Regions from separate parts of the Serratia sarumanii genome, predicted to be linked through region 3. Evidence: predicted binding sites of a transcription regulator. Region 3 holds the regulator's gene; each other region holds the start of a gene.
The links. Region 3 encodes ArgR, which controls arginine synthesis, uptake and breakdown. Its sites were predicted from a motif close to ANTGAATAAAAATACANT; they were not measured.

Region 1 (2,275 bases), 570 kb from region 3:
GTCATGCCGGGCAGCGGGCGGATATCCAGGTGCAGCTCGCAGCAGGCGCAGATGCGGTTGGCCGCGTCGCCGCCGCTGATATGGCCGAAGTTCATGGTGGGATAAGGCACGGCGAACGCCGGATTGTTGTAGTGCTCCTGCAGGGTTTTGCGCAGCTCCATCAGGCGGCCGATGGATTCGTGCATCAGATCGATGGCGTTGACGCCGCGCGCCGGATCGCTGGAGTGGCCGGACTGGCCGACGATGCGAATGGCGTTGGCCATATGGCCCTTGTGTGCGCGCACCGGCTGCAGCGAGGTCGGTTCGCCGATGATGGCGAAATCCGGACGAATGGCGGTGGAGGCGGCGAAATAACGTGCGCCGGCCATCGTCGTTTCTTCATCTGCGGTAGCCAGAATGTACAGCGGCTTGGTCAGTTTGCTCGCGTCGATATCGCGCACCGCATCCAGAATAAAGGCGAAGAAGCCTTTCATGTCGGCGGTGCCCAGGCCGTAGAGCTTGTTGTCGTGCTCGGTCAGGGTGAAGGGATCGCGCGTCCAGCGGCCTTCGTCGTAAGGCACCGTATCGGTATGGCCGGCCAGCAGCAGGCCGCCGCTGCCTTCGCCGATGCTGGCCAGCAGGTTGAATTTGTGGCGCGATTCTGGCACCGGCTGTACGTCGACGCGAAAGCCCAGGTCGGCAAACCAGCCGGCCAGCAAGTTGATTAACGCCTCATTGCTCTGATCGAGGCCGGCATCGGTGGCGCTGATCGACTTCGTTGCGATCAACGCCCGGTACAGCTCAATAAATGGAGGTAATTTCATCTTCACTGTTGACAGCCTTTGGTTAGGATAGTATCAATATTCATGCATTTATTTTGAATAAAAATACAGTAAGCCGACGCGTAAGGGAACCCGATACCCGGATGTTTATAAAAGCATCAACGCCAGGCTCCGTGGGTGAACGGCGCAACAACGCTGGCTAGCCCTGTTACCTGGGTCGCAAGCGACCGCACGTCAGTTTAGAAGGTGAAAGGCCACATGTTGAATACGCTGATCGTTGGTGCCAGCGGTTACGCCGGAGCGGAGCTCACGGCTTACCTGAATCGCCACCCACACATGAACATAACCGCTTTAGCGGTTTCAGCGCAAAGTGCAGATGCAGGAAAGTTGCTTTCCGATCTCCATCCCCAGTTGAAAGGCATCGTCGATCTGCCGCTGCAGCCGCTGACCGACGTCGCCAAGGCGGCGCAGGGCATCGACGTGGTGTTCCTCGCCACCGCTCATGAAGTCAGCCACGATATCGCACCGGCCTTCCTGGCGGCGGGCTGCGTGGTGTTCGATCTGTCGGGCGCCTTCCGCGTGCAGGACGCCGATTTTTATAGCCAGTACTACGGTTTCGAGCATCAGCATGGCGCTCTGCTGGAGCAGGCGGTGTACGGCCTGGCGGAATGGCAGAGCGACAAGATTAAACAGGCGCAGCTGATTGCCGTGCCGGGCTGTTACCCGACGGCGGCGCAGCTGGCGCTGAAACCGTTGATCGAAAAACAGCTGCTGAACCTCGACCAGTGGCCGGTGATCAACGCCACCAGCGGCGTCAGCGGCGCCGGGCGCAAGGCCTGCATGACCACCAGCTTCTGCGAAGTGAGCCTGCAGCCGTACGGTATTTTCACCCACCGGCACCAACCGGAGATCGCCGCGCACCTGGGCGTGCCGGTCATCTTTACGCCGCACCTGGGCAACTTCCCGCGCGGCATCCTTGAAACCATCACCTGCCGCCTGAAGGCCGGCGTGACCGCGCAGGACGTGGCCGCCGCCTATCACGCCGCCTATGACGACAAGCCGCTGGTGCGGCTGTACGACCAGGGCGTGCCGGCGCTGAAAGCGGTGGTGGGGCTGCCGTTCTGCGACATCGGCTTTGCGGTGCAGGGCGAGCATCTGATCGCCGTGGCGGTGGAAGACAACCTGCTGAAAGGCGCGGCGGCACAGGCGGTGCAATGCCTGAATATCCGTTTCGGCTTCCCGGAAACCCAGTCACTCCTTTAAACCAGCGTGAGTAAACAGCAATGAACCCGTTAATTATCAAGTTAGGTGGCGTGTTATTAGACAGTGAAGAAGCGCTGGAGCGTCTGTTTACCGCGCTGGACAGCTACCGGCAGCAGCATCAGCGCCCGCTGGTGATCGTGCACGGCGGCGGCTGCGTGGTGGACGAACTGATGAAGCAGCTCTCTTTGCCGGTGGTGAAAAAGAACGGCCTGCGGGTCACGCCGGCCGATCAGATCGACATCATCACCGGC
Region 2 (2,275 bases), 1.5 Mb from region 3:
CGCTTGATCATGGCGCTCAGCTTGCGGGCAATCTGCAACACAATGTCTTTCTCGCGCGTCTTGTACTTGCCGATAGCGCCGGGATCTTCGCCGCCGTGGCCGGGATCCAGCATGATGACGATCGGCCGATCGCGCCCCGCCTTGCCGGCCTGCGGCGCTTCCGGCGGCAGCGTGCGCTCCAGATCGCCCTTGTTGTAATCTTCCAGTAACGCCAGCAGCGGATCATACTCCTCGCCGCCGCTGCTGCCCTTGGTCGGATAGAGATCCATCACCAGACGGTTGCGATACTCCGGCACCGGCGCCAGCGTGAAAATATGCGGGCTGACGCTCTGCTTGAGCTCCAGCACCAGCCGCACGGTATTCTGATCGAACTGGCCGACGCGCGCCTGCTTGAGATACGGATCGTCGGCGCGCACCTGCCCGGCGATGCCTTTCAGCACGCTGTTGAGGTGGACGCCTTCGATATCCACCACCACGCGATCGGGATTGGTCAGGGCAAACTGCTTGTATTTCAGCTCGACGTTGGATTCCAGCGTGACGCGGGTATAGGTGGAGGATGGCCAGACGCGCACGGCGATCACGTGCGATGACGCGGCGAAGCCCGTGCGACTCACACTCAGCAACCAGCTGGCGGCAACGCCCTGTAATAAACGACGGCGGCCCAGATTGTGATTAGAGTTTGGCATGCGGCTCCGGCAGTAATAGCTGTTTACAACAGATGAAAAAAACATCAATAAAATGGGGATGCCGAAAACTTTAACCAATCATTCCAGCCCTGTCATCAGAAAATCTTTTTATGGTTTTTCAATTTATTAACGATTTAGCGCCCTTAGCGCACTCTTCATGATGATTTCTCGCTTGCCATCGGCGCCATAAAAGAATAAAAATACAAAAATACCGTATAAATATGCAAAAGAGGTTTGTCGTGAAGGAACGTAGTACAGAGCTGGTGCAAGGATTCCGTCACTCAGTCCCCTATATCAACGCCCACCGCGGCAAAACGTTTGTCATCATGCTCGGCGGGGAAGCCATCGAACACGAGAATTTCTCCAACATCGTCAATGATATCGGGCTGCTGCATAGTCTGGGCATTCGCCTGGTGGTGGTTTACGGCGCGCGGCCGCAGATCGACGCTAACCTGGCGCAGCATAACTTTGAGCCGATCTACCACAAGCACACCCGCGTGACCGACGCCCATACGCTCGAACTGGTCAAGCAAGCTGCCGGTTTGTTGCAGCTCGACATCACCGCCCGGCTGTCGATGAGCCTCAACAATACGCCGCTGCAGGGCGCGCATATCAACGTGGTCAGCGGCAACTTCATCATCGCGCAACCGCTGGGCATCGATGACGGTATCGACTACTGTCACAGCGGCCGCATTCGCCGCATCGATGAAGACGCGATCCACCGCCAGCTCGACAGCAACGCCATCGTGCTGATCGGCCCGGTCGCGGTTTCCGTTACCGGCGAGAGCTTCAACCTGACCTCGGAAGAAGTGGCCACCCAGCTGGCAATAAAGCTGAAAGCGGAAAAAATGATCGGCTTCTGCTCCTCGCAGGGCGTGACCGACGCGGAGGGTAACATCCTTTCCGAGCTGTTCCCCAACGACGCGCAAAAGCGCCTTGAAGAGCTGGAAGAAGGCGGCGATTACCATTCCGGCACCGTGCGCTTCCTGCGCGGCGCGGTGAAAGGCTGCCGCAGCGGCGTGCGCCGCAGCCACCTGATCAGCTATCAAGAGGACGGTGCGCTGGTGCAGGAACTGTTCTCGCGCGACGGCATCGGCACCCAAATCGTGATGGAGAGCGCCGAACAGGTGCGCCGGGCGACGATCAACGACATCGGCGGCATCCTGGAGCTGATTCGGCCACTCGAGCAGCAGGGTATTCTGGTGCGCCGTTCGCGTGAACAGCTGGAGATGGAAATCGACAAGTTCACCATTATCGAACGCGACAACCTGACCATCGCCTGCGCGGCGCTGTACCCGTTCTTGGAGGAAAAAATCGGTGAGATGGCCTGTGTCGCGGTGCATCCCGATTACCGCAGCTCATCACGCGGCGAGATGCTGCTGCAGCGGGTGGAAAATCAGGCGCGGCAGATGGGGCTGAAGAAGCTGTTCGTGCTGACCACCCGCAGCATCCACTGGTTCCAGGAGCGTGGCTTTACCCCGGCGGAGGTCGATGTGCTGCCGATGCAGAAACAGGCGTTGTACAACTACCAACGCCGCTCCAAAATTCTGCTGGCGGATCTGTAATCCCTGCGGGCGCGGCCGTTGCCG
Region 3 (2,275 bases):
GGCTGCTTGCCTTTCAGCTCGGCCACGAAGGTGTTGGAACGGATGATATCCAGCGAAGTCACGCCGAACAGTTTGTTCTTGTCGTAAACGCCGGCTTTTTTCAGCACTTCCGCCGCGATGGCGACCGTGGTGTTAACCGGGTTGGTGATGATGCCGATGCAGGCTTTCGGGCAGGTTTTCGCCACTTGTTCAATCAGGTTACGCACGATGCCGGCGTTAACGTTGAACAGGTCAGAGCGATCCATGCCTGGCTTACGGGCCACGCCGGCGGAAATCAGCACCACGTCCGCACCTTGCAGAGCCGGGGTCGCGTCTTCGCCGCTGAAGCCTTTGATTTTAACTGCGGTTGGGATGTGGCTTAAGTCGACGGCAACGCCTGGGGTAACGGGGGCAATGTCGTAGAGAGAGAGTTCAGAACCTGAAGGAAGCTGGGTTTTGAGTAGAAGGGCGAGGGCCTGGCCGATACCGCCAGCAGCACCGAGAACTGCAACTTTCATCCTATACTCCTTTATTATCTTAAATATATAAAGCGCCGTGAATGTGTTGGTTACGGACCTTAAGTCATTACACCTTTCAAAACAATAAATTAGCCAATTCTTGCCTGCAGGTGTAATAAAACGGCCGCTGTCGCGCCCATTTTAGATTAAATCGCTTACGCATGAAGGGCATAGCGCACACTAATCAAAAATAGTGCGAGGTTATTCACGAGCAAGTTAACCGGCCGTTACATTACACCCTTACGCAACATCAGAACAACATCATTTTAATAACATTTTATTTACCACTGCGGGCCGATTTTCCGTCGCCAAAAGGGCATATTCATCGCGGCCGGATTTTGTTAAAATGCCGCCCTTTCCTCGCCGCCCGGTCATGCTTATTTTCTTTGGGTCGGCCTTTGTTGCATAAAAATTCATCTATATGCATAATCATGACTTCCACTATCAACATTCCACGGTGCAAAATGCGTAATCCCGCAAAACAGGAAGATCTGATCAAGACGTTCAAAGCGTTATTGAAAGAAGAAAAATTCAGTTCTCAAGGCGAGATCGTTTTGGCGCTGCAAGAAGAAGGCTTCGAAAACATTAACCAATCCAAAGTATCGCGCATGCTGACCAAGTTCGGCGCGGTACGTACGCGCAATGCCAAAATGGAAATGGTGTATTGCCTTCCTGCCGAACTCGGCGTGCCGACCACCACCAGCCCATTGAAGAATCTGGTGCTGGACGTCGACCATAACGACGCCGTCGTGGTGATCCACACCAGCCCGGGCGCCGCGCAGCTGATCGCCCGCCTGCTCGACTCATTGGGGAAATCCCAGGGCATCCTCGGCACGATTGCCGGCGACGACACGATTTTCGTCACCCCGTCCAACGGCTTTACCGCTCAGAAACTGCATGAGGCTATTCTGGGCGTGTTCGAGCAAGAGCTGTGAAACCTGGCGCTAACAAAGTGCGGCTTTATCCCGCACTTTGTTAGCGCTTCTTTAACTCTTACGTTACCTTTCCCGCCTTCAACCGCGTTTAACACTGCTTTTTTATCCCTCAGCAACACATTTCCATGACATCTACATGTAACCAGCAGTACCCACTGTGATCTTCCGCACTTTTGGTCAAAAGCACTTACCTTATTGAAATTACATAAATTTAACATCAAAAGATCGTTTTGTGAGCGTTTTTTATTCCTTACAGTTATAAAAAATAAGGATCATAAGGTTAAAGTTTCACTAGCAACTGTTAGCTAACTATTAATTTTTCGCGTTACTAGCTGTATACTCATTTTCGTGAACTGAATCACAGTTCGTTGGAACTGATAAAAGAATACGATGAGGCGAGATGATGAAAATTAAAGCTACCGTTGCAACCCTGAGCGTTCTGTCCATGCTTTCCTTTGGTGCATTCGCAGCACAATCTATTGATGCAACTCAGGCCGCAAAACTGCAGCCGGCCGGTGTAATCACCGTGAGCGGCGTCGCCGCTGCGCCTTCCGACATCCGCCAGGCGCTGTCCGACAAAGCCGACGCCAAAGGGGCGACCGCTTACCGCGTAATCGAAGCCCGCAATGACGGCAGCTTCCACGCAACCGCTGAAATCTACAAATAAGTACCGGCATTACCCGGCAACGGGCAATACATCTCTGGAATCAAACGCTGTCATAACGGCCTTCAAGAATAAAAATCGCTGCCAAGCCCTTCCAGGCTGTTATGACCAAGGATCGCTATCATGAACATGAAAACTACTCTCGCTGCATTCGGCCTGCTGTCTGTCATCTCCTTCGG

Region 1: argC (N-acetyl-gamma-glutamyl-phosphate reductase) is a predicted target of ArgR. The motif match lies at 856-873, and genes of this name have one in related genera.
Region 2: argA (amino-acid N-acetyltransferase) is a predicted target of ArgR. The motif match lies at 876-893, and genes of this name have one in related genera.

What each region holds. Positions count from the first base shown of each region.
Region 1 is NZ_CP124750.1:4,910,234-4,912,508, reverse strand. It holds gene argE (acetylornithine deacetylase) at 1-803, opposite strand, end outside; gene argC (N-acetyl-gamma-glutamyl-phosphate reductase) at 1,020-2,024, shown strand; gene argB (acetylglutamate kinase) at 2,045-2,275, shown strand, end outside.
Region 2 is NZ_CP124750.1:3,994,514-3,996,788, forward strand. It holds gene amiC (N-acetylmuramoyl-L-alanine amidase AmiC) at 1-686, opposite strand, end outside; gene argA (amino-acid N-acetyltransferase) at 908-2,251, shown strand.
Region 3 is NZ_CP124750.1:396,017-398,291, reverse strand. It holds gene mdh (malate dehydrogenase) at 1-497, opposite strand, end outside; gene argR (transcriptional regulator ArgR) at 962-1,432, shown strand; gene yhcN (peroxide/acid stress response protein YhcN) at 1,836-2,099, shown strand; gene yhcN (peroxide/acid stress response protein YhcN) at 2,220-2,275, shown strand, end outside.